One region of the Streptomyces sp. NPDC053426 genome, then DNA from elsewhere that is predicted to be linked to it. Evidence: riboswitches for the same ligand, from Rfam matches in the RefSeq annotation. Region 1 holds a riboswitch; each other region holds the start of a gene.
What was found. A riboswitch is a leader RNA that binds a small molecule or an ion and turns the genes downstream of it on or off. The one in region 1 is predicted to bind cyclic di-AMP.
Positions count from the first base shown of each region.

Region 2: another riboswitch for cyclic di-AMP. It lies ahead of ACZ62B_RS20440 (transglycosylase family protein); the one in region 1 lies ahead of ACZ62B_RS06960 (M23 family metallopeptidase).
Region 3: another riboswitch for cyclic di-AMP. It lies ahead of ACZ62B_RS10560 (transglycosylase SLT domain-containing protein); the one in region 1 lies ahead of ACZ62B_RS06960 (M23 family metallopeptidase).

Region 1 is NZ_JBVJKE010000003.1:13,158-20,743, forward strand. It holds gene lhgO (L-2-hydroxyglutarate oxidase) at 1-38, shown strand, start outside; gene trmB (tRNA (guanosine(46)-N7)-methyltransferase TrmB) at 321-1,175, shown strand; gene ACZ62B_RS06955 (PrsW family intramembrane metalloprotease) at 1,205-2,548, shown strand; gene ACZ62B_RS06960 (M23 family metallopeptidase) at 2,640-3,659, opposite strand; cyclic di-AMP (ydaO/yuaA leader) riboswitch at 3,672-3,829, opposite strand; tRNA gene ACZ62B_RS06965 (tRNA-Met) at 4,161-4,234, opposite strand; gene ACZ62B_RS06970 (dihydrofolate reductase family protein) at 4,298-5,431, opposite strand; gene ACZ62B_RS06975 (response regulator transcription factor) at 5,476-6,135, opposite strand; gene ACZ62B_RS06980 (HAMP domain-containing sensor histidine kinase) at 6,166-7,212, opposite strand.
Region 2 is NZ_JBVJKE010000009.1:266,069-273,654, reverse strand. It holds gene ACZ62B_RS20465 (NAD(P)/FAD-dependent oxidoreductase) at 1-747, opposite strand, end outside; gene ACZ62B_RS20460 (Ppx/GppA phosphatase family protein) at 1,190-2,131, opposite strand; gene ACZ62B_RS20455 (DUF501 domain-containing protein) at 2,128-2,661, opposite strand; gene ACZ62B_RS20450 (FtsB family cell division protein) at 2,693-3,172, opposite strand; gene eno (phosphopyruvate hydratase) at 3,274-4,554, opposite strand; gene ACZ62B_RS20440 (transglycosylase family protein) at 4,789-5,535, opposite strand; cyclic di-AMP (ydaO/yuaA leader) riboswitch at 5,539-5,707, opposite strand; gene ACZ62B_RS20435 (transglycosylase family protein) at 5,913-6,971, opposite strand; gene ACZ62B_RS20430 (cytochrome P450 family protein) at 7,175-7,586, opposite strand, start outside.
Region 3 is NZ_JBVJKE010000004.1:242,648-250,233, reverse strand. It holds gene ACZ62B_RS10575 (ABC transporter ATP-binding protein) at 1-715, opposite strand, end outside; gene ACZ62B_RS10570 (LolA family protein) at 757-1,989, opposite strand; gene ACZ62B_RS10565 (polyprenyl synthetase family protein) at 2,231-3,241, opposite strand; cyclic di-AMP (ydaO/yuaA leader) riboswitch at 3,870-3,998, shown strand; gene ACZ62B_RS10560 (transglycosylase SLT domain-containing protein) at 4,002-4,493, shown strand; gene ACZ62B_RS10555 (HAD family hydrolase) at 4,457-5,329, opposite strand; gene ACZ62B_RS10550 (GNAT family N-acetyltransferase) at 5,552-6,622, shown strand; gene ACZ62B_RS10545 (glycosyltransferase family 2 protein) at 6,638-7,586, shown strand, end outside.

The sequences.
Region 1 (7,586 bases):
GACGGGCCCTGGCCGCGCTGGAGACGGCGGGACGCTGAACCCCGGACGCCCGGACCGACGCGTCGCTGCCCCCGCGCACGGGGCCACGGCGGCGACCAGGAGCGCGGGCCCACGTCGCCCTGGCCGGGTGAACGGGACACCGACGGGCACACGGCCGCACAGCCGCAGCCGGCCCGCAAGGGACGCCCCGAACCGCGACCTGGCCGGCGCACAGCGCCCACGGCACGCGGCCGCCCGCCGGCCCCGCCGGCCCCGCGAGAGCCGCCCCCGGGATTCCGTTCCGGGGCTCGGTGCGCGGGCCCCGTAAAATCGGAGGCACTGTGTCTGACACCGTTAACGCTTCCGAAGCCCTTCGTCCCGCCCCCGGCCAGGACTCGCCGCACACGCCCGGAGTGCCGGTCCGGCACACCCGGGCCAAGGGGGAGCCCCGGTTCCCCGACGGACCGAAGGCCGATCCCGCCGGGTCGCACTTCGAGCGGCGGATCCGGAGCTTCCAGCCGCGGCGCAGCCGGGTGACCGCCGGGCAGGCGGACGCCCTGCAGCGGCTGTGGCCCGCCTGGGGCTTCGACATCGACGGCAGCCGGCGGCTCGACCTCGCGGAGTTCTTCGGCAACGACAACCCGGTCGTCCTGGAGATCGGCTTCGGCATGGGCGAGGCGACCGCGCGGATGGCCGCCGCCGACCCGGCCACCAACATCCTCGCCGTGGACGTCCACACCCCCGGCCAGGGCAATCTGCTCAACCTCGCCGACCAGCTGGGGCTGACCAACGTACGGGTCGGCAACGGTGACGCGATCATCCTGCTGCGCGAGATGCTCGCCCCCGGCTCGCTCGGCGGGCTGCGCGTGTACTTCCCCGACCCCTGGCCGAAGAAGCGGCACCACAAGCGGCGGCTGATCCAGCCGGAGTTCCTCACCCTCGCCGCGACCCGCCTCGCGCCGGGGGCGGTGCTGCACTGCGCCACCGACTGGGAGCCGTACGCGGAGCAGATGCTCCAGGTGCTCACCGAGCACCCCGGCTTCGAGAACACGCGGCCGGACGGCGGTTTCGCGCCGCGTCCGGCCTTCCGGCCGCTCACCCGTTTCGAGGGGCAGGGACTGGAGAAGGGTCATGTCGTGAACGACGTGCTCTTCCGCCGCGTACCGCGGGACGAGCAGGCAGCAGACCGAGCCTGATACAGCCCCGCCTCGTGAGGGTCGATCCCGTGGCCACCAGTCCCCCGCACCCGACGCCTCCCGGCGGAGCGCCGCGGCACGCGCACTGGTGGCAGCGCCCCTGGGTGCGGTACGGCGCGCTGATCACGCTGCTCGCCCTGTCCGGTCTCGTCATCCTCGCGCTGGTGCGCGAGCAGACCGGGACGCGGGGGTTCCTGGTCGGGCTCGGCCTCGCCGTCCTGCCCGTGCCGCTGCTCGTCGCCGCCTTCCGGTGGCTGGACCGGGTCGAGCCGGGACCCTGGCGGAACCTGCTGTTCTCCTTCGCCTGGGGTGCCTGCGCGGCGGCGCTGATGGCGATCGTCGCGAACAGTTTCGCCACCCGGTGGATAGCGACGGCGACCGCCGACCCGACCGGCGCCGACACCCTCGGCTCGACCGTCATAGCGCCGGTGGTGGAGGAGTCCGCGAAGGCCGCGGCCGTCCTGCTGGTGTTCCTGTTCCGCAGACGCGACTTCACCGGGATCATCGACGGCGTGGTGATAGCCGGGGTCACCGCCACCGGCTTCGCGTTCACCGAGAACATCCTCTACCTCGGCACCGCCTTCGGCACCGACCAGCTCACCGGCGACAGCGGCATCGCCTCGGTCACCGCGGCGACCTTCTTCGTCCGCGTCGTGATGTCGCCGTTCGCGCATCCGCTGTTCACCGTGCTCACCGGGATCGGCTTCGGCATCGCCGCGCTGTCCACGGACCGGCAGCGGGCCCGGCGCGTGCTGCCGCCGCTCGGCGGGCTGCTCCTCGCGATGGGCGTGCACGCGCTGTGGAACGGCTCCTCGGCGCTCGGCCAGTACGGCTTCCTCGCGGTGTACGCGGCGTTCATGGTGCCGGCGTTCGGTCTGCTGACCTGGCTGGCGGTGTGGACGCGGCAGCGGGAGCTGCGGACCGTACGGGCGGAGCTGCCGGCGTACGTGGCCGCCGGGTGGCTCAACGCGGCGGAGCCGTTCGCACTGGGCTCGATGCGGGCGCGGCGCGTCGCCCGGCGGTACGCGCGCCGCCACGGCGGGAGGGCGGCGGCACGATCGGTCGCCGCGTACGAGGCGTACGCGACGTCGCTGGCGTTCCTGCGGCACCGGGGGCGGCTCGGACGGGCGGGGACGGACTTCATCACGCGGGAACGCGAGCTGCTGCTGGAGCTGTGGCACCGGCGGTCAGCGGCCCGGCCCGCCCTGGAGCACGCGGCCCGCGCGACCGCGCCCCGGGTTCCGGTCGCCGCGGCACCGTGGGCGGGGTACGGCTGGTACGGCGCGTACGGCGGCTACGGGCATCCACCGCACGGACAGCCGCCGTACGGGTACCCGTACACCACGCACGACCCGAACGCCCGCCGGTCCTGACGGCCCCGCACCGCCCCCGAGAACACCCGACCGGCAGCCCTGACGTCGGGGGGTCGTCGTCGGGACTGCCGGGGTTCGGAAGCGGTGGGGCTCAGGGGGTGAGGCCCTTGCTCTGCAGCCACGCCATCGGGTCGATGCCCGAGCCGGAGCCGCCGGAGTGGACCTCCAGGTGGAGGTGGGCGCCGGTGGAGTTGCCGGTGGAGCCGACGCGGCCGATCACATCGCCGGTGTTGACCTTCTGGCCGACGCTGACGCTGATGGAGGACTGGTGGGCGTACCAGACCTCGGTGCCGTCGTCGAGCGTGAGCACGGTCTTGTAGCCGTAGGAGCCGTCCCAGCCGGCGGAGGTGATCGTGCCGGTGTGGACCGCCTTGATCAGCGTGCCCGTGGGGGCGGCGAAGTCGAGGCCGGTGTGGTAGCCGGAGGACCAGTAGGCGCCGGCCTGGCCGAAGGTCGAGGAGAGGGTGTACGAGGAGGTCGGCAGCGCGTACTGCTTGGCCAGCTCGGCGAGGCGCTCGGCCTCGGCCTTCTTCGCGGCCTCCTCCTCCGCCTTCTTCTTGGCGGCCTCGGCCTTGGCCTCGGCCTCCTTCTCCGCCTTGGCCGCGGCCTCGGCGGCCTGCTTCTCGGCGGCGGCGACGGCCTCGGCGGCGGCCTTGGTCTCGGCCTGGCTCTGCTGCTGCTCGACCTGGGCCATGATCCGGGTGCGCAGCGCCTCACCGGCGCCGGCGGTGCCCTGCTCGGTGTCGGCGGCGGTCATGGCGAGGGTGCTGAGGGGGGTGGACGATCCCTTGGGGGTTTCCTCGTCGGAGATGAGGGAACCCACGTTGGGGAGGTCGGGCATGGAGATCGAGACCGGCGGCTTGCCGGTCTGGGCGCTGGCCATGCCGCCGGCGCCGACGGCCGCTATGACGCCGACGCCCAGGACGGTGGAGCTGCGGGCGAGTCCTCCGCCGCGCTGCTTGGAGACGCGATGCCGGCCACGTACAGGGCGAAGGGACTCCGCGGTGGGGTTCCACTCCTCGAAGGGGCCCTCGTCGGTGCGGCCGGCGCCGTAGGCGACGGTGTCGCTCGGCTTGAACGGGGCCTCGGGGGCAGGCGGGTTGGACGCCACGTGGGCGCGCTCCTTTCCTTCCGTCTTCGCCTACCGGGTTAGCTGACGGGTTCGGAGCGGGAAGGTCTCCTACGCGCGTATACGAGCCGTGTTGCCACGGCGGTATCCACGCGATTCACCCCATGGTGGTGGTTCCCCGGTTCCCTTGCGGGATTCGGCGCGTGCGCACGGAGCCGCCTTCTGTGACGGCTGGGACGACCGCGCTGCGTTATCGAACGTTAATAGACGCGAGGGCCGGATTCCAAGCCGTTCCTCTTGATCGTTAACGATTTCCGGGGGGACTTAAGCTCCACGAGCGGCCAAAAACGGGCGAGTTGACCGCTCCTCAGGTCGCCTCGCGTGGCGGGTGGTTTCTGACGGTGTGTCAGTTGTTATGCGCTGCGGGGTGGATCGCTCACGTTGAGTGAGAACGGGGAATGGGTGAGGAACGGGCGGGGAGCGGATGGGGAGCGGAAAACACCGAGGGCCGGAATCCTTTGGATTCCGGCCCTCGGCCTTCAGTAGCGGGGACAGGATTTGAACCTGCGACCTCTGGGTTATGAGCCCAGCGAGCTACCGAGCTGCTCCACCCCGCGTCGGTAGGACCAGTGTACGCCATCAGCGGGACATGGCGCACACCCATTACCGGCGGCCCGGTCTCAGCGGCCGAACAGATGAGCGTTGGGTGCCTTGGCGCGGTCCTCGTGCTCCGGCAGGACGACCACGGTGGCGCCCCCGTCCGCCAGCACGCCGCTGCCGTCGGCGCCCGCCACGAACGTGTCCGGCTCGCGCCAGGCCGTGACCACCCGCCGTACCCCCGCGTCCAGGATCAGCCGGGCGCAGGGCGCGGGCCGGGACGCGCGGCGGGAGCAGGGCTCCAGGCTGGAGTACACGGTGGCGGTGACGAGCCGGGGGTCCGTGGGGTCGGTCTTGGCGAGCGCGGCCTCCTCCGCGTGCACCACCGGGTCGGCGCCCTCCCGGGAGTGGCCGCGCGCCAGCTCCGTACCGTCGGCGGCCACCACGACCGCGCCCACGCTGAACGCCGTCTCCGAGGGCGGGCACTCGGCGGCCAGCTCGCAGGCGAGGGCCAGCCAGTGGTGGTCGGCGGCGGAGGGCAGCGGGCCTGTGCCGGGGGCGGTGGGCTCGTAGCGCGTCAGGACGACGTCGCCGACCGGGCGGGTCTCGACCATCCGCAGCCGTCCGCCCTGGTAGGCGCCGGGGCCGAAGAGACGGGGGGCCTTGGGATCGCCGACGAACAGCGGGGCGAGGACCAGCTGGAGCTCGTCGGCCAGCCCCTCGGTGAGGAGCTGCGTGTGGACCGTGCCGCCGCCCTCGACCATGAGCCGCCGCACCCCGCGCTCGGCGTGCAGGTGCTCCAGCAGCCGCCGCCAGTCGAGCTCGGCGCCGAGCGGGACGACGTCGGCGGCGAGACCGAGGGCGTGGGCGCGCTCGGCGCCCCGGTCGGTCGTGCAGAGGACCTTCTCGCCGCCGGTGTGCCAGAACCGGGCCGCCGGGTCCAGGTCGCCGGAGCCGCTGACGGTGACCTTGAGCGGGTACTCGGCCCGGCCCGCGGCGAGGCGGGCGGCGCGCCGCTCGGGCGAGTTGACCAGCAGCCTGGGGTTGTCGGCGCGGATCGTGCCGGCGCCGACCAGGATGGCGTCCACGGACGCCCGTACCTCGTCGACCCGGTCGAAGTCGGCCGGGCCGGACAGCAGCAGCCGCTCGGGGCCGGTGTCGTCCAGGTAGCCGTCGAGGGAGACGGCGGCGGACAGCAGGACGTACGGGTGCGGCATCGGCGTACTCCGGGTGGGGCAGGTGTGGGGGTCCAGTCTGCCGGTCAGGGCTCGATCAGCCCCACGCGGATGGCGTACCGGGTGAGTTCCAGGCGGTCCCTCAGGCCGAGCTTGGCCAGCAGGTTGGCGCGGTGCCGCTCCACGGTCTTGGGGCTGATGACGAGGAGAGTGGCGATCTGCTGCGAGGTGTGGCCCTCGGCGACCAGCTTCAGGATCTCCTCCTCGCGGTCGGTGATCGCCTTGGCCGGCAGGGTGCGGCCCTCCCGCGCGAGATCGAGGTAGTTGTGGATGAGGGCGTTGACGGCGCCGGGGTAGAGGAACGGCTCGCCGCGCACGGTGGCGCGGCAGGCCTCGACGAGGTCGCGGTCGGCGACGGACTTCAGGACGTAGCCCGAGGCCCCGGCGGCGAGCGCCTCGAAGAAGAACTGCTCGTTGTCGTACATGGTGAGGATGAGGATGCGGGTCCCCGGCAGGGTGCGGGAGAGCTCGCGGGCCGCCTGGAGACCGGTGCGGCGGGGCATCGCGATGTCCAGGACGGCAAGGTCGGGGCGGTGCTCACGGGCCTGTTCGAGGGCTTCGGCACCGTCGGCGGCCTCGGCGACGACGGTCAGGTCCGGTTCGCCGTCGAGGATGAGGCGAACCCCCCGGCGGACCAGCGCGTGGTCGTCGGCGAGCAGGATGCGGGTGGGGGCCGGGTCGGTCATGTTCCAGCGTTTCCGGTCGAGGGGCGTCGGTCACGGGGGCGGCGGGGCGTGCGCGGACTTTCGTACGAGGGCGGGCGCGGACTCCCGTACGGGAGCGGGCGCGGCTTCCCGTACGGGGACGAGGGCGTGTGCGGGGAAACGGGCGGGGACGGGGACGGCCAGGCGTACCTCGGTGCCGCCGTCGGCGGCGCGGTCCACGGTCAGCCGGGCGCCGACGAGCAGGGCGCGCTCCCGCATCCCGCGGATGCCGGCGCCCTCCGGGGCGACGCCGATGCCGCGGCCGTCGTCACGGACGCGGAGCTCCACACCGCCGGGCGCGCGGCGCAGGGCGAGCTCGGCGCGGCGGGCCCGGGCGTGGCGGGCGGCGTTGGTGAGGCCTTCCTGGGCGACCCGGTAGATGACCAGCTCCGACTCCCGGTCCAGCTCGGGCAGGTCCCCGTCGAGGCGGTGCCGGACGCTCAGACCGGGCCCGCCGAACTCGGTGGCGAGGGCCTTGAGCGCGCTGGCCAGCCCCAGCTCGTCCAGCACGCCGGGGCGCAGCCGGCGGGCGATGCGCCGGATCTCCTCCAGGCCGGCCCGGGTGGTCTCCTGCACCTGGCGCAGCTCCTCGCCCAGGCCGGGCGGGGCGTGGTCGGCGGCGCGCTTGAGCTGGAGCAGGACGGCGGTGAGGGACTGGCCGACCTCGTCGTGCAGCTCACGGGCGACGCGCCGGCGCTCGGACTCCTGCGCGGACAGGACGCGGGCGCTGCTCGTGGCGCGCTCGTCCTCCAGCCGGTCCAGCATGGTGTTGAACGTGGCGATCAGCTCGGCGATCTCGCCCCGCCCGCCGACCGCCGGGCGGTGTCCCGGGCGGAGCAGGTCCGTCGTCGTCATCGCGCGGGTCAGGCGCTGCAGCGGGGCGAGACCCACGCGGAGCAGCAGCGCGTTGGCGACGATCATGGCGGCCAGCCCCACCGTGAGGACCGCGGCCTCGGTGAGCAGGACCGGCGTGGACACCGTGACGGGCCCCAGCAGCAGGGCCGTGGCCGCGATGAGCACGACGGCGTTCAGCAGGAAGATCCGCCAGAACAGGGGCACCCCGTACCGCCTCCTCGCCGTCGGCCGCTCGCCGTGGGCTCCCGGTGCGGGGGAGCCGACGGCCCGCGGACCGGGGGCGCGGCGCGGGCCGTCCTGTCCAGCGTGTGCGCCGGGCGGGCTCCCGCGCCATCGGTGACAGCCCCCATTTTCCCCCGGGACCACGACCGGCCGGACGGTCCGCGTAGGCGGTGGCACCCGGGGCGGATGGGGCCCGCGACGGATGGCCGCGGGCGGTGGCGGTGGGCGACGCTGGAGTCTTCCGCACCGGGCGGGTGACGGCATCGGCACAGGGGCAAACTCCTTTGTACCGGGCCGAGTTCGCGGCAGGCCGACGGTTCACCCGCTTACACCCCGGCGTCACGGAGCGATGGCCG
Region 2 (7,586 bases), on a different contig from region 1:
GTGGCCGTCGACGCAGGAGTCCATCGACGTGGACAGGTAGACCTCGACGCCGCGGCCCTCGAGGTGCTCCTTGCCGTACGCGCCGAGCTTGGGCCCGACCTCGGGGAGGATCTTGTCGGCGGCGTCGACGAGGATGAAGCGCATGTCCTCGCGGGACACCGTCTTGTAGTACTTGGCCGCGTCCCGGGCCATGTCCTCGACCTCACCGATGGTCTCCGCGCCGGCGAAGCCGCCGCCGATGAAGACGAAGGTGAGCGCCTTGCGCCGGATCTCCTCGTCCGTGGTGGAGTCGGCCTTGTCGAGCTGCTCGAGGACGTGGTTGCGCAGGCCGATGGCCTCCTCGACGCCCTTCATGCCGATGCCCTGCTCGGCGAGGCCGGGGATCGGGAAGGTGCGGGAGACCGCGCCGAGCGCGATCACCAGGTAGTCGAAGGGCAGCTCGTACGCATCGCCGACCAGCGGGGCGATCGTGGCGACCTTCCGGTCCTGGTCGATGGTGGTGACCCGGCCGGTGAGGACCTCCGCCTTAGGCAGCACGCGTCGCAGCGGGACGACGACGTGCCGGGGGGAGATGTTGCCGGCGGCGGTTTCGGGGAGGAAGGGCTGGTAGGTCATGTACGACCGCGGGTCGACGACGGTGACGGTCGCCTCGCCGTAACGCATCTTCTTCTGGATGCGCCGAGCTGCGTACAGGCCTACGTACCCACCGCCTACTACGAGGATCCTGGGACGCTCCGTGGTGCTCATGCCATCGAGTATCCACCCGCCTCAGGGGGGTACCTCGTGCGCCCCTTCACAAGCTTCGACAGGGCCTGTGTTACCATCCCGCACTTCTTGATCCAGATCACAGCGCGAAGCGGGAACCGGCACCCCGCACGGGACGTTGTCAATGCCGCGTGAGCTGCCTCTCTGTCGGCCGGGCGGCGCTGTGAGGCCGACCGCCGAACCCGTACGATGATCCCTGACGGGACACCCGCCACCGCCTTCTGAACGTGTTCAAAGGGGTGTTGAGGGCCCGAATGGGTCAACCGGGATCACTTCTTCGTTCTCCCGGGGCCAATTCCTTGTGAAGAACTTCACGAACTTTCCCGACGGAGCCCCGCCCGGGGACCCGAAAGGGCCCCCGGGCGCCGCTCAAACGCCATCCCGACTGCTCAGCGGAGTGCTACTGACCAGTAGCAAAGGGGAGCTAGGCCACGGACCAGGCGATGCCGTCGAGGATGTCGTGCTCCGACACCACGACCTCCTCCGCGCCGATCCGCTCCATGATCGCCAGGAGGACCAGGGCCCCGGCGCCGATCACATCCACTCGGCCCGGGTGCATGGAGGGCACCGCCGCGCGCTCGGCGTGGGTGGAGCGCAGCAGCCACTCGGTGATCTCGCGGACGCGGTCGCGGGAGACACGGGAGTGGTGGATGGCCTCGGAGTCGTACTCGGGGAGGTCCTGGGCGATCGCCGACACGGTCGTGACCGAGCCGGCCAGGCCGACCAGGGTGTGCGCCTCGCGCAGCGGGACCGTCTCCTCGGCGCGGTCGAGGGCGGCCTCGATGTCGGCCCGTATGGCCGCGATCTGCTCCTCGGTGGGCGGGTCCGTCACGGCCCCGTCCCGCACCAGGTGCCGCTCGGTCATCCGTACGCAGCCGACGTCCACGGAGCGGGCGGCGCGCACGTGGTCGTCGCCCACGACGAACTCGGTCGAGCCGCCGCCGATGTCCACGACCAGGAACGGGCGGCGCAGATCGGCCCGGCCCGTCAGCTCCCTGGTGGCCCCGGTGAAGGAGAACTCGGCCTCCTGGTCACCGGTGATGACCTCGGGCTCCACGCCCAGGATGTCCACCACCCCGCGCACGAACGCGTCGCGGTTCTCGGCGTCGCGGGAGGCGGAGGTGGCGACGAAGCGCAGGTGCTCCGCGCCGTGCTCCTTGATGATCTCCGCGTACTCGCGGCAGGCGGCGAACGTCCGCTCCAGCGCCTCCGGCGCCAGCCGGCCCGTACGGTCGACGCCCTGGCCGAGCCGTACGATCGTCATACGACGGTCCAGATCGGTGAGTTCACCGGTCTCCGGGTCCGCGTCGGCCACCAGCAGCCGGATGGAGTTCGTACCGCAGTCGACGGCGGCGACCCGGGTCACTGGCCGTCCTCCTTCGCGGGGAGCGTCACACAGGCGCCCTTGCTCCACCACTGGGGCAGCATCGCCAGCGCCTCGTCGCCCAGCGGGTTGACGCCGGGGCCCGCGGCCAGCGAGTGGGCGACCAGCACGTGCAGGCACTTCACCCGGTCCGGCATGCCGCCCGCGCTGGGGAAGTTCTTCAGCTCCTCGATCTCGTCGCGGCGCCGGATGTAGTCCTCGTGCGCCGCGCGGTACGCGGCCGCCAGCACCGGGTCGGTGGCCAGCCGCTCCGTCATCTCCTTCATCACGCCGTTCGCCTCCAGCGTCCCGATCGCGGAGTTCGCCTTCGGGCAGGTGAGGTAGTAGAGCGTCGGGAAGGGGGTGCCGTCGGGCAGCCTCGGCGCGGTCTCCACGACGTCCGGCTGTCCGCAGGGGCAGCGGTGCGCGATGGCGCGCAGCCCGCGCGGGGGCCGCCCGAGCTGCTGCTTGAAGGCCTCGACGTCCGCGTCGGTGGGTTCGGTGCGCGGGGTCGTGGGCGGGGGCGTGTCCATAACTGTCTTTCTTACGGCTTTCTGCGAAGGGTCACTGGTCTGCGGCGGCGTCGGCCTTGTCGACGCCGTCCCAGACGTTCGCGTACCAGGGGCGGTCGGCGGCTTCGAGATCCGTACGGGACTGCTTCGCCGTACCCGGGTCGATGACGATGTAGCCGGTCTCGCCGGGCAGGACGTAATGCAGCCGCCTGCGGATCTCCTGCTCGGCGTACGCGTCGTCCTGCCAGCGGGCCTTCATGTCGCGCAGCCGTTCGACCCGCTGACGGGCCTCGTCCTGCTCCTGCCGGAGGTCGGCGATGTCCGCGCGCTGGGAGACGTACTGCCGCATGGGATAGGCGAGGGCGACGATCAGGGAGCAGACCACCAGGGCGAGCAGCGCGGCCCGGCCGGTCAGCCGGGAGCGGCGGGCCTGGCGTTTGGTCTGCGAGCGGTAGACCCGGGCCGCGGTCTGCTCGCCGATCAGCCGGATCCTGGTCGCGGTGGAGAAACGGTCCCGGTCCTTGACCGCCATGTTCCCGCCTCTCGTTCACCGTCATACGCGCGTACGTCCCCGCACACGGTACGGGACCGGGTACGGGGACGTACGTACGACGCTGCCTCTTACGGGGCGGGTCAGCCCTTGAAGCGCGGGAACGCGCTGCGGCCGGCGTACACCGCCGCGTCGTCGAGGATCTCCTCGATGCGCAGGAGCTGGTTGTACTTGGCGACGCGCTCGGAGCGGGCCGGGGCGCCGGTCTTGATCTGGCCGCAGTTGGTGGCGACGGCCAGGTCGGCGATGGTGACGTCCTCGGTCTCGCCGGAGCGGTGGGACATCATGCACTTGAAGCCGTTGCGCTGGGCCAGCTCGACGGCGTCCAGGGTCTCGGTCAGCGAGCCGATCTGGTTGACCTTGACCAGCAGGGCGTTGGCGGCGCTCTCCTCGATGCCGCGGGCGAGGCGCTCGGGGTTGGTGACGAACAGGTCGTCGCCGACGAGCTGGACCTTGTCACCGAGCTTGGCGGTGATGGTCTTCCAGCCCTCCCAGTCGTCCTCGAACAGCGGGTCCTCGATGGAGACGAGCGGGTACGCCTCGACGAGCTCGGCGTAGTACTCGGTCATCTCGGCGGCGGAGCGCTCCTTGCCCTCGAAGGTGTAGGAGCCGTCCTTGTAGAACTCGGACGCGGCGACGTCGAGCGCGAGGGCGATCTGCTCGCCGGGGGTGTAGCCGGCCTCCTTGATGGCCTCGAGGATGAGGTCGAGGGCCTCGCGGTTGGAGCCGAGGTTCGGGGCGAAGCCGCCCTCGTCGCCGAGGCCGGTGGCCAGGCCCTTGCTCTTCAGGACCTTCTTGAGGGTGTGGTAGACCTCGGTGCCCCAGCGCAGGGCCTCGGAGAAGGACTCCGCGCCGATCGGGGCGATCATGAACTCCTGGATGTCCACGTTGGAGTCGGCGTGCGAGCCGCCGTTCAGGATGTTCATCATCGGCACCGGCAGCAGGTGCGCGTTGGGGCCGCCCAGGTAGCGGAAGAGCGGGAGGTCGCTGGCCTCGGAGGCGGCGTGGGCGACGGCGAGCGAGACGCCGAGGATGGCGTTGGCGCCGAGGGAGCCCTTGTTGTCGGTGGCGTCCAGGTCGAACATCGCCTGGTCGATCAGGCGCTGCTCGGTGGCGTCGTAGCCGACGAGCTCCGGGCCGATCTGCTCGATGACGGCCAGGACGGCCTTCTCGACACCCTTGCCCAGGTAACGGTTGGCATCGCCGTCACGGAGTTCGATGGCCTCGAAGGCGCCGGTGGAGGCGCCGGACGGGACGGCGGCACGACCCGTGCTGCCGTCGTCGAGGCCGACCTCGACCTCGACCGTGGGGTTGCCTCGGGAGTCCAGGATTTCCCGGGCTACGACGACGTCGATGGACGGCACGAGCATCTCCTTCTTGGATGTGACGCGGGTGAGCAGGACCCCGGAGGGTCTTGCGAGTCCGAGCCTAACCGGCTCGGGGCGATCGGGCCGCCGGTCGCCCGCCCCGTGGACAGAACCGAGAGTAAATTGTTTCCGAACGGAACAAAGCGGTTTCCGGAAACCCGGCCGTGAAAAACCCCGCCCCGGCGCGTACGGGGGAAAACGCACCGGGGCGGGGAGCAGGGGGGCAGCCGCTTACTTGAGGTGCAGCTGCTGGCCCGGGTAGATGAGGTCGGCGTCGTCGACGATGTCGTCGTTCAGCTCGAACAGCTCGGCCCAGCCGCCCTCGACGTCGTGCTCGGCGGCGATGGAGCTGAGCGTGTCGCCCTTGACGACCTTGTACTCGCCGTCGCCCTTCTCGACCTTCTCGCCGGTCGGGGTGGTGACGGTCTTCTCCTCGGCCTTCTTCTCGGCCTTCTTCTCGGCCTTCCGCTCGACCTGCTTCTCGGTCTCCTGCTCGGCGGCCGGGCGCTCGGCGGAGCGGGAGGCCTTCTGCCCGGTCTCACGGGTCTCGGTGGAACCGGTGCTCTGCGAGGAGCCCGAGTCGTTCGCGGAGGAGCCGGTGTAGGCGGCGTTGGACAGGCCCGTGCCGCAGACCGGCCAGGCGCCCTTGCCCTGGCCCGCGAGGACCTTCTCGGCGATCTCGATCTGCTGCGCCTTGCTGGCCTGGTCGGCGGTGGAGGCGTACTGCGTGCCGCCGTACGCGGCCCAGGTGGAGGCGGAGAACTGCAGACCGCCGTAGTAACCGTTGCCGGTGTTGATGGACCAGTTGCCGCCGGACTCGCACTGGGCGACGGCGTCCCACTCGGAGGCGGTGGCGGCGGAGGCGCTGCCGGCCGCCATCAGCGGGGCGGCGACGGCGGCGGAGGCGACACCGGCGACGGCGATCGCGCGGGTGGCCTTGGACGGACGACGGTGCTTGCCCTTGCCGGAGAACAGCATGGTGGATCCCCTCACCGACGCCTGCGAGGTGAGCTGTCGGGTTCGGGCCGGTTGAGTTGCCCGGCCACGCCCCTCACGGGACGCGGCTTCACCCCAAGCCCTCTCCGGTGTCAACCACCGGAAGGGGCGCTTACCTTGGGTCCCCCGCTCCTGCCTACGGCGCATGACGCGACGACTGTTCCCGTGCTGCCACTGGCAGGATTCGGCGTGGCGGCAGCCGGGGCCCGCGGTGGCGAGCGGTCACGACCGTAGACACGCGATCCGCGGAATTTCAAAGACGATCAGGGCCTCTGAGACCTATCTCTCACAGTCTTTAAACCGGACATTCGACGCGAACCATGACGCCAACTGCCGCCGCACCCGGGCTCTTTCGGGCGTCACTTTTCGTCCGGTTCGACCCCGACCTCGAGCTCCTGACCCGGCAGGATGAGGTCCGGGTCGGCGCCGACGACCTGCTCGTTCTCGGCGTAGAGCGACCGCCATCCGCCGCCCAGCTCAAGGGAGTCGGCGATGGACGAGAGGCTGTCGCCGGTGCGCACGGTGTACGAGCCGTCGGCGGCATCGCGCGAGGCGTCGGTGCCGCGCGAGGCATGCCGGCCGGACGATTCCGACGTACGGTCCTCCGCCCCACCCTCCTCGGCGGTGGCGCCGCGGTGGCGGCCGGTGCCGGTGCCTTCGGCGTCGGTGACCTCGGAAGAGCCGGTGGTCTGCCCGGACTTGTCCGACTCGTCACTCTTGGGAGTGGCCGAGGCGGAGGGGGAGGTGCCGGATCCACCGTCGGAGCCGGTGTCCGAATCCGTGCCCGAGTCGCTCGACTTGTCGGACTTGGCCGATTCACCGGCTGTTCCTTCACCGTCCTCCGCCCCTTCCGCGCCGGACGACGGATCGGACGTGGCCGACGGGGAGGACGAAGCGGACGAATCACCGGAGTCCGACGATCCGGACGAGTCCGAAGAGTCGGTGGAATCGGAAGAGCCGGAGGACCTGGAGGAGCCGGAGGAGCCGGACGTGTCCGAGGTCGAGTCCTCCGCCACGCCCGTGTCGATGTCGGCCGACGCCGAATCCTGGTTCAGGCCCGCCGTCAGTCCGCAGGTGCGCCACGCGCCGACCCCCTGGTCGGCGAGGATTCTCTCGGCCACGGCTATCTGCTGGCCGCGGCTGGCCTGGTCGGGGCTGGTCGCGTAGTCCAGTCCGCCGTAGTTCTCCCAGTCGTCCTGGGTCAACTGCAGGCCGCCGTAGTAGCCGTTGCCGGTGTTCTGGCTCCATGAGCCGCCGGACTCGCACTCGGCGACCCGGTCCCAGGTCGTGCCGTCGGCCGCGCTGGCGCTGCCGGCCCCGAGGAGCGGGATCGCGATGGCGGAGCCGGTCACCCCGGCCGCGACGAGGAGAGCCGGAGCCTGGCGGGGGCGGCGGTGCCGACCGTTCCCGGAGAGCATGCGGAGACCTTTCGCAAGACAGCAATGACCGACGCGGCGAACGGAATTCGAACCGATGCACCGCACTTGATGGGTGAACGTATCCGCAGACGATCACTTGTCACAAGTTCATGCCGCGCAGATCACGTGAAGATCACAGAGTTGAGGGCGTGTCATGTTTGCGCTGGTCCTCTCGGGGGCACAGCGGACGGCTGCCCGGTCCGTCACTTCCGCGGCGGGGTGAACTCCACCGGGAGCGTGCGCAGTCCGCGCATGATGAGCCCGCCCCGCCAGCGGAGTTCGGCCGGTTCCGCCGCGAGCCGCAGGTCCGGCAGGCGCGTCAGCAGGGTGGCGAGCGCGGTCTGGCCCTCCAGACGGGCCAGCGGGGCGCCCAGGCAGTAGTGGATGCCGTGGCCGTATCCCAGATGCTGGTTGTCGCGCCGGCCGAGGTCGAGCACGTCCGGGTCGGCGAACCGCTCCGGGTCCCGGTCCGCGGCGGCGAGCACGACGAGGACGGGGTCGCCGGCCGCGATGCGCTGCCCGCCGATGGTGACCGGCTCGGTGGCGAACCGCCAGGTGGCGAGCTCCACGGGACCGTCGTACCGCAGGAGCTCCTCGACACCGGTCTCCAGCAGC
Region 3 (7,586 bases), on a different contig from region 1:
CCAGGTCGGCGACCGGGCCCTGGGTGATCAGCCGGCCCCGGGCCATCACGGCGGCGTGCGTGCACACCTGCTCGATCTCGTCGAGGAGGTGGGAGGAGAGGAAGACGGTGGTGCCGTCCGAGGCCAGTTCGCGCACCAGTGTGCGGATCTCCCGCATGCCCTGCGGGTCGAGGCCGTTGGTGGGCTCGTCCAGGACGAGCAGCCGGCGCGGCTGGAGCAGGGCGGCCGCGAGGCCGAGGCGCTGCTTCATGCCGAGGGAGTACGCCTTCGCCTTCTTGCCGGCGGCGGCCGTGAGGCCCACCCGGTCCAGGGCGGCGGCGACGCGGGCACGCCGGGTGCGCGGGTCGGCGGTCGGGTCGGCGGCGTCGTAGCGGAGCAGGTTGTCGCGGCCGGAGAGGAAGCCGTACAGGGCAGGGCCCTCGATGAGGGCGCCGACGTGGGGCAGCACGGCGCGCGCGGAGCGCGGCATGGGGCGCCCCAGGACGTGCGCCGTGCCGGAGGTCGGCTCGATCAGGCCCATCAGCATGCGGATGGTGGTGGTCTTGCCGGAGCCGTTGGGGCCGAGGAAGCCGAAGACGCTGCCCGCCGGGACGGTCAGGTGCAGACCGTCGACGGCGGGCTGTCCGCCGCGGTAGCGCTTGGTGAGCGCGCGGGTGGTGATGACTCCCTCACCCGCGTGCACCCCGTCCGGCTCACTGGCGGACGCCTCGCCCATCGGCTCCCTCGTTCCTTGACTACGTCACTGGCCCCGGGGCCTTACTTCCCCGCGTCGGCCGCCTTCACGAGCGCGTCCTTGGTGACGGTGCCCACGTAGACCTTGCCGTCCTCGGTGATCAGGGCGTTCACCAGGCGGGTGCTGAACACCGTGCCGGTGCCGAACTCGCCCTCGACCTGGTCGCCGAGCGAGCCGAGGAAGCCTTCGAGGTCACCGCCGGCCCCGCCGGTGGGCAGGTCGGTGGGCAGGCCGCCCTCGGCGCCGGTGTCGAAGGTGGCGACGGTGTTCCAGCCCTCGCCGAGCATCTTCAGCCCGTCGAGGCCCTTGGCCAGGTCCTCCTCGGACTTCGGGGCGTTCTCCGGCTTCCCGGAGTGCTCCCGGCCGTGGTCGAGTTCGCCGTCCTCGGTCACCTTGGCGCCCTTGGGCGGGGTGAAGTCGAACGTCGAGGCGGCCGGCTTGTCGAAGCTCACCTTGGTGAAGCCGACGTCCACGACGGCCGCGCCGCCGCTCGACGGGGTGAGCGTGAACTTCAGCGGCATACCGGTCTTGTGATCGACCGCGATGCTGATCGCGCCGACCGTGGAGCCGGACTGCCGGGGCTTGACGACCAGCCTGTACGCGTCCCGGCCGGCCACCTGGGCGGTGCCGTCGACGGTCACGGACGTGGTGTCGTCGACCGACTTCAGCGCCTCCTCGGCGAAGTCCTTCGGGGTGGCCGGGGGCTGCTGCTCCCGGTCCTCGCCGGAGGCGTCGACGGTGCCGTGGTAGACCTCGTTGGAGCCGCTGTCGTAGCCCCAGACGTCCTTGCCGTTGTGGATCAGGCTGTACTCGGCGGCGTTCTCCAGGAGCGACACCTTCTGCCGGTCCGGGCCGTCGGCCGCGATCCGCAGCGTGTGCGTGCCGGAGGCCAGTTCGGTGAGCTTCGCGGACGGGTCGGCCGAGGAGCCGCCGTCCTCGCCCTGCCCCATGGCGCCGGACGCGAGGCTGTTCTCCAGGCCGCCGAGGTCCGGCAGACCGAGGTCCGTGGTGATCTTCACGGTGCCGGACAGCTGCTCGACGTCCGACTTCGCGATCTTCTCTATGAGCTGCGCGGCGGTGATCTCCGGCAGGTCGGGGTCGCCGGAGTCGGCGATCGCGGGGACGAGCCCGATGGTCGCGGCCGCCACTCCCATCACCGTGACCGGGACGACGTACCGCGCGGCCCTGCGCCGCCCCGCGCGCGGCTCGTCGGCCTCCCGCGCGGTCGTCATGTCGTCGGATTCGTACGGTGCCATGTGTGCCCTACCTCCGTGGTCGGCGGCGGCTTTCGTCTCGTGACCTCGCACCAGTCTCACCCTGAGCCGCCATTCTCACCCGAATCGGTGAGAAGTGGTGTTGTCCGTCGTGGTCCATCTGACCAAATCCGGCAGGCGGATTCGTCAGACCCCGGACGCAACTCCACGTACTGCTGGGGTATGACACGGGGGACGGTTTCCTCCCCCGACCAGTAGGGGTCGGGGGGGAGTTCGGGCCGGCTCAGCCCGCGCGGTGCACCACCGCGTCGCACAGTTGCACGAGTGCCGTCCTCGCCTCGCACTCCGGCAGCGGGGCGAGCGCCGCGCGCGCCTCCTCGGCGTAGCGCACGGTGTCCCGGCGGGCCTGCTCCAGCGCGGGGTGGGCGCGCAGCAGCCGCAGCGCCTCGGCGTGCCGGGCGTCGTCGGTGAGGTCGGAGTCGAGCAGCTCACACAGGGCGATGTCGTCGGCGAGGCCCAGCCGGGCCGCCCGTTCGCGCAGCCGCAGCACGGGCAGGGTGGCGATGCCCTCGCGCAGGTCGGTGCCGGGGGTCTTGCCGGACTCGTGGGAGTCGGAGGCGATGTCCAGGACGTCGTCGGCGAGCTGGAAGGCGACGCCGAGCCGCTCGCCGTACTGGGTGAGCACGTCCACGACCGTCTCGTCGGCGCCGGACATCATCGCGCCGAACCGGCAGGCGACGGCGACCAGCGAGCCGGTCTTGCCGCCGAGCACGTCCAGGTAGTGGTCGACCGGGTCGCGGCCGTCCTGGGGGCCCGCGGTCTCCAGGATCTGCCCGGTGACCAGCCGCTCGAACGCCTCGGCCTGCACCCGTACGGCCTCAGGGCCGAGGTCGGCCAGGATGTGCGAGGCCCGCGCGAAGAGGAAGTCGCCGGTGAGGACCGCGACGGAGTTGCCCCAGCGGGCGTTCGCGCTGTCGACGCCGCGCCGCACCTCGGCCTCGTCCATCACGTCGTCGTGGTACAGCGTGGCCAGATGGGTGAGCTCCACGACCACGGCCGAGGGCACGACACCGGGCGCGTAGGGGTCGCCGAACTGGGCGGCGAGCATCACGAGCAGCGGGCGGAACCGCTTGCCGCCGGCCCGCACCAGGTGCTGGGCGGCTCCCGTGATGAAGGGGACCTCACTCTTGGTGGCCTCGAGCAGCCCTTCCTCGACAGCCGTCATTCCGGCCTGGACATCGGCTTCCAGAGCCTGGTCCCGCACGCTCAGCCCGAACGGCCCGACGACGGTCACGAGGGGTCTCCTGTCTGCTGGTGTCCACTGGCGGTTACACGGAATGTCGATAGGTCGCTGCCATCACTCAAGTCAGCGTATCCGGTCACGTTTCGATCACCGCCAGCGCCCAGGGTTACGGGCAGGGCGATACGGGATCAGGAGCGGAGTGCTTTTGATCGGTTGATAACAACGGACATACTTCGGCTTTCCCGGACGTAGCAATCCACTCCTCGACCCGGCTCCCGGTCCGGCTTTCGGCCCGCCTCCCGGGCCCCGCCTCGCCACGCGAACCCATCCTGCCCGCCCCGGCGTCCGATTTGCCGCAAATACCGAGCTAATTCCCCTTGGCGAAAAATGCGCTCACAGGTGATCCCCAGTGAAGTGGGTCACGCGTGATCCGGCACCCCCGCCGCCCCCCGCCACTCGCCTTCTCCCTTCCCCCGGCGTCGAGTTGACCCTTGGCGACAGCAAAGGATCAAGCACCCCAAAACCCCCATCACAAGATCAAACGGCATCTTCCGTGATGCCCGCACTTGTTCCCGACATGTGCTCTCGCATACGTTCCGGGCCTGCCGGGTGGACGCCTAATCCTGCCGCCGCCCGCATCACACCCGACCACGAACTCAAGACGGCAGGAGTGGGGGACCCAGGTAAGTCGCCGCACCGGACACCGCACCGGGACGGCTAGGGGTGAAGCCATGCCCGCAGGGGCACGGCCGGGCACTCTCCCGCCCGAACCCGACAGCTCACCTCGCAGGCGTAGGAGAGGAACCCAGACATGCCTGCTTCCGTTCAGCTCGGCCGCTTCGGCAACCGCCGCCTCGCCCGCTCCCTCGCCGTCGCCGGCACCGGCGTCGCCATGGTCGCCCTGCCGCTGTTCGGCGCGACCAGCGCCTCCGCCGCCACCACCGAGCCCGCGACGACGACCGCCGCCTCCGTGACGGCGTACCCGGACAACCTCGACGGCTGGATCCGCGAGTCGCTGGACATCATGGCGCAGCACGGCATCCCGGGCAGCTACGACGCCATCCACCGCAACATCATGCGCGAGTCCTCCGGCAACCCGTACGCCATCAACAACTGGGACTCCAACGCCGCCAAGGGCACCCCGTCGAAGGGTCTGCTGCAGGTCATCGACCCGACCTTCGCGGCCTACCACGTGCCCGGCACCGCCTTCGACCCGTACGACCCGGTCGCGAACATCACGGCGGCCTGCAACTACGCGGCCGACCGCTACGGCTCCATCGACAACGTCTTCGGCGCGTACTGAGCCACCCGCTGACGGGCGAGCGTCATCGCCCCGCCGAACAGTCGCTCGAGGACGACGGCCACGCCGTCGTCCTCGTTCGACGTGGTGACCTCGTCCGCCACCGCCTTCAGTTCGGGATGCGCGTTGGCCATGGCGACGCCGTGGGCCGCCCAGTCGAACATGGGGACGTCGTTCGGCATGTCGCCGAAGGCGATCGTCCGCGCCGGGCTCAGCCCCAGGTGCTCGGCGGCCAGCGCCAGGCCGGTCGCCTTGGTCACCCCGCACGGCTGGAGCTCCACGGTGCCCGGCCCCGACATGGTGACCGTGGCCAGTGACCCGACCACCGACCGGGCCGCAGCCGCCAGCGCGTCGTCGGACAGGTCCGGGTGGCGCAGCAGCACCTTGCTGATCGGCCGGTCCCACAGCTCGGCCCGCCGCTCGACCCGCACCGCGGGCAGGGTCGGGTGCGGCATCAGATAACCGGGCTCGATCAGCGTCAGCCCGTCGACCCCGTCCTGGTCGACCGCGGCGTACACCTCCCCCACCTCGGCCTCGATCTTGCCGAGCGCCGTCTCCGCCAGCTCCCGGTCCAGGGTCACGGACCACAGCAGCCGGTGCGCGCCGGCGTCGTACACCTGCGCGCCCTGTCCGCACACCGCGAGTCCCGTGCAGCCGAGGTCGTCCAGGAGCGGCCGCACTCTGGGGGCCGGTCGCCCCGTCACCACGAGGTGCCGCGCGCCGGCCCGCTCCGCCCGCGCGAGCGCGGCGAGGGACCGGTCGGAGAGGGTGTCGTCGCCGCGCAGCAGCGTCCCGTCCAGGTCGGTGGCGATGAGTGAGTACGCGGTGGGTGCGGCCATGATCAGAGAATACGGACAACCCGACGGTCCGATTCACCGTGCCCGTTTGCGTTCGCTTTCGGTGCGGTTCCCCTTCTCTCGACGCCGGGTAAGGACCGGTTCAGGTCTCTTTCCCCGTTTGGCAAGAACATGGTCCGCTATCTACCGTCCGCCCGGTCCGGGGCGGTACCTTCCAAGGGTCCAGGGGGGACTTGATCGGGGGGTCAGGTGAGCAGTGGACGCATGCGTGTGCTGAGGCCCGGGGAGCTCGGCGAGGGGGAGCGGGAGCGCTGGCGGGAACTGCGCGCCGCGACGGACGCACCGCGCAACCCGTTCATGGAACCGGAGTTCAGCGTCGCCGTGGCCCGGGTGCGCCCGCGGGCCCGGGTCGCGGTGCTGTACGAGGGCGCTCAGCCGGTGGGTTTCCTGCCGTACGAGCGGGGTGCGCTGGGGCAGGGCCGGGCGATCGGGCTCGGGGTGTCGGACTGCCAGGGCGCGGTCCTGGGCCCCGGCGTCGCCCTGGAGACGGACGAACTGCTGCGGGGCTGCTCGGTGTCGAGCTTCGCCTTCGACAACCTGGAGGCGGACCAGGGGCTGTTCGTGCCGTACGCGGCCGAGGAGCACGCCACCTACGTCATCGACGTGGAGAAGGGCTACGAGACGTACGAGTCGGTGCTGCGCACCCAGTCGCCGAAGTTCCTGAAGACCACGCTGGCCAAGGAGCGCAGGCTGGGCCGCCAGGCCGGAGCCGTGCGGTTCGTCTTCGACGAGCGCGACCCGGCCGCGCTGCGCACGCTGATGGAGTGGAAGTCGGCGCAGTACCGCAGGACCGGGCGGCGCGACCGGTTCGCGCAGGAGTGGATCGCCCGGCTCGTGGGCCGGCTCGCCGGGACCCGGGCCGCCCAGTGCACGGGCACGCTGTCGGTCCTGTACGCCGGGGAGCGCCCCGTCGCCGCGCACTTCGGGCTGCGCTCGGCGTCCGTCCTGGCCTGCTGGTTCCCGGCGTACGACCCGGAGTTCGCGAAGTACTCGCCGGGTCTGGTGCTGCATCTGCGGATGGCCGAGGCGGCGGCGGCCGAGGGCATCGGGATGCTCGACATGGGGCGCGGTCCGGCCGAGTACAAGGACTCGCTGAAGACCGGCGAACTCGCCGTCTACGAGGGGGCGGCGACCCGTCCGGGCGTGGGCGCCGCGCTGCACCGGCTGAGCCGCGAGCCCGCGCGCCGCGCGCACGGATTCGTCCGCGCCCGTCCGCGCCTGGCGGCGCTGGCGGCACGGACCCTGAAGGGCGCGGCACGGCTGCGCCGGTCGTGAGGAGGGGGAGGACGGATGTCCCGAAGAGCACGTACGCAGGAGGAGATACGACGGTTCCTGGCCATCGGCGCGGTGCAGGTCGCCGAGATCGACCTGGACGGTGACGAGGCCGCACCGAGACCCGGACCGGGCAGCCCACCGATCACCCACGGCGAGGTGTTCCTGCTGGTCAGGCGGGCGGGCCGCCCGGTGGGGACGCTGCTGACCCGGGTGCCGGAGGGCGCGGACCCGCGGGCGGCGCTGACGGAGGCCGCCTCCGCGGTGGCGGCGGAGGCCGTGGAGGTGACGGCGGCGGAGGCCGTGGGGGTGACGGGCGGCGGGGAGCCGCCGTACGCCTCGGTCGTCGTGGCCACCAGGGAGCGGGCCGGGCAGCTCGCCCGGGCGCTGGACTCGCTGCTCGCGCAGGAGCACCCGCGGTTCGAGGTGGTCGTCGTCGACAACGCGCCGGTGACCGACGAGACCCGTGAGCTGGTGGAACGCAAGTACGGCGAGCGGGTGCGGTACGTGTGCGAGCCGGTGCCCGGACTCGCCGTCGCGCACAACAGGGGGCTGGCGGCGGCGCGGGGCGAGGTGATCGCGTTCACCGACGACGACGTGGTCGCCGATCCCCGCTGGCTCACCGAACTGACCGCCCCGTTCGCCGCCGACCCGCGGCTCGGCTGCACCACCGGCCTGATCCTGCCCGCCCGGCTGCGCACCCCGGCCCAGGTCCTGCTGGAGAGCCACGGCGGCTTCGCGAAGGGCTTCACGCCGACGACGTACGACCCTCAGGACCCGCCCCGCGACGAGCCGCTGTTCCCCTTCACCGCGGGCCGCTTCGGCTCCGGCGCGAACATGGCCTTCCGTACGGAGGTGCTGCGTGCCGTCGGCGGCTTCGACCCGGCCACCGGCGCCGGGACACCCGCGCGGGGCGGTGACGACCTGTACGGGTTCGTCCGCGTCCTCGCCCAGGGGCACCGGCTGC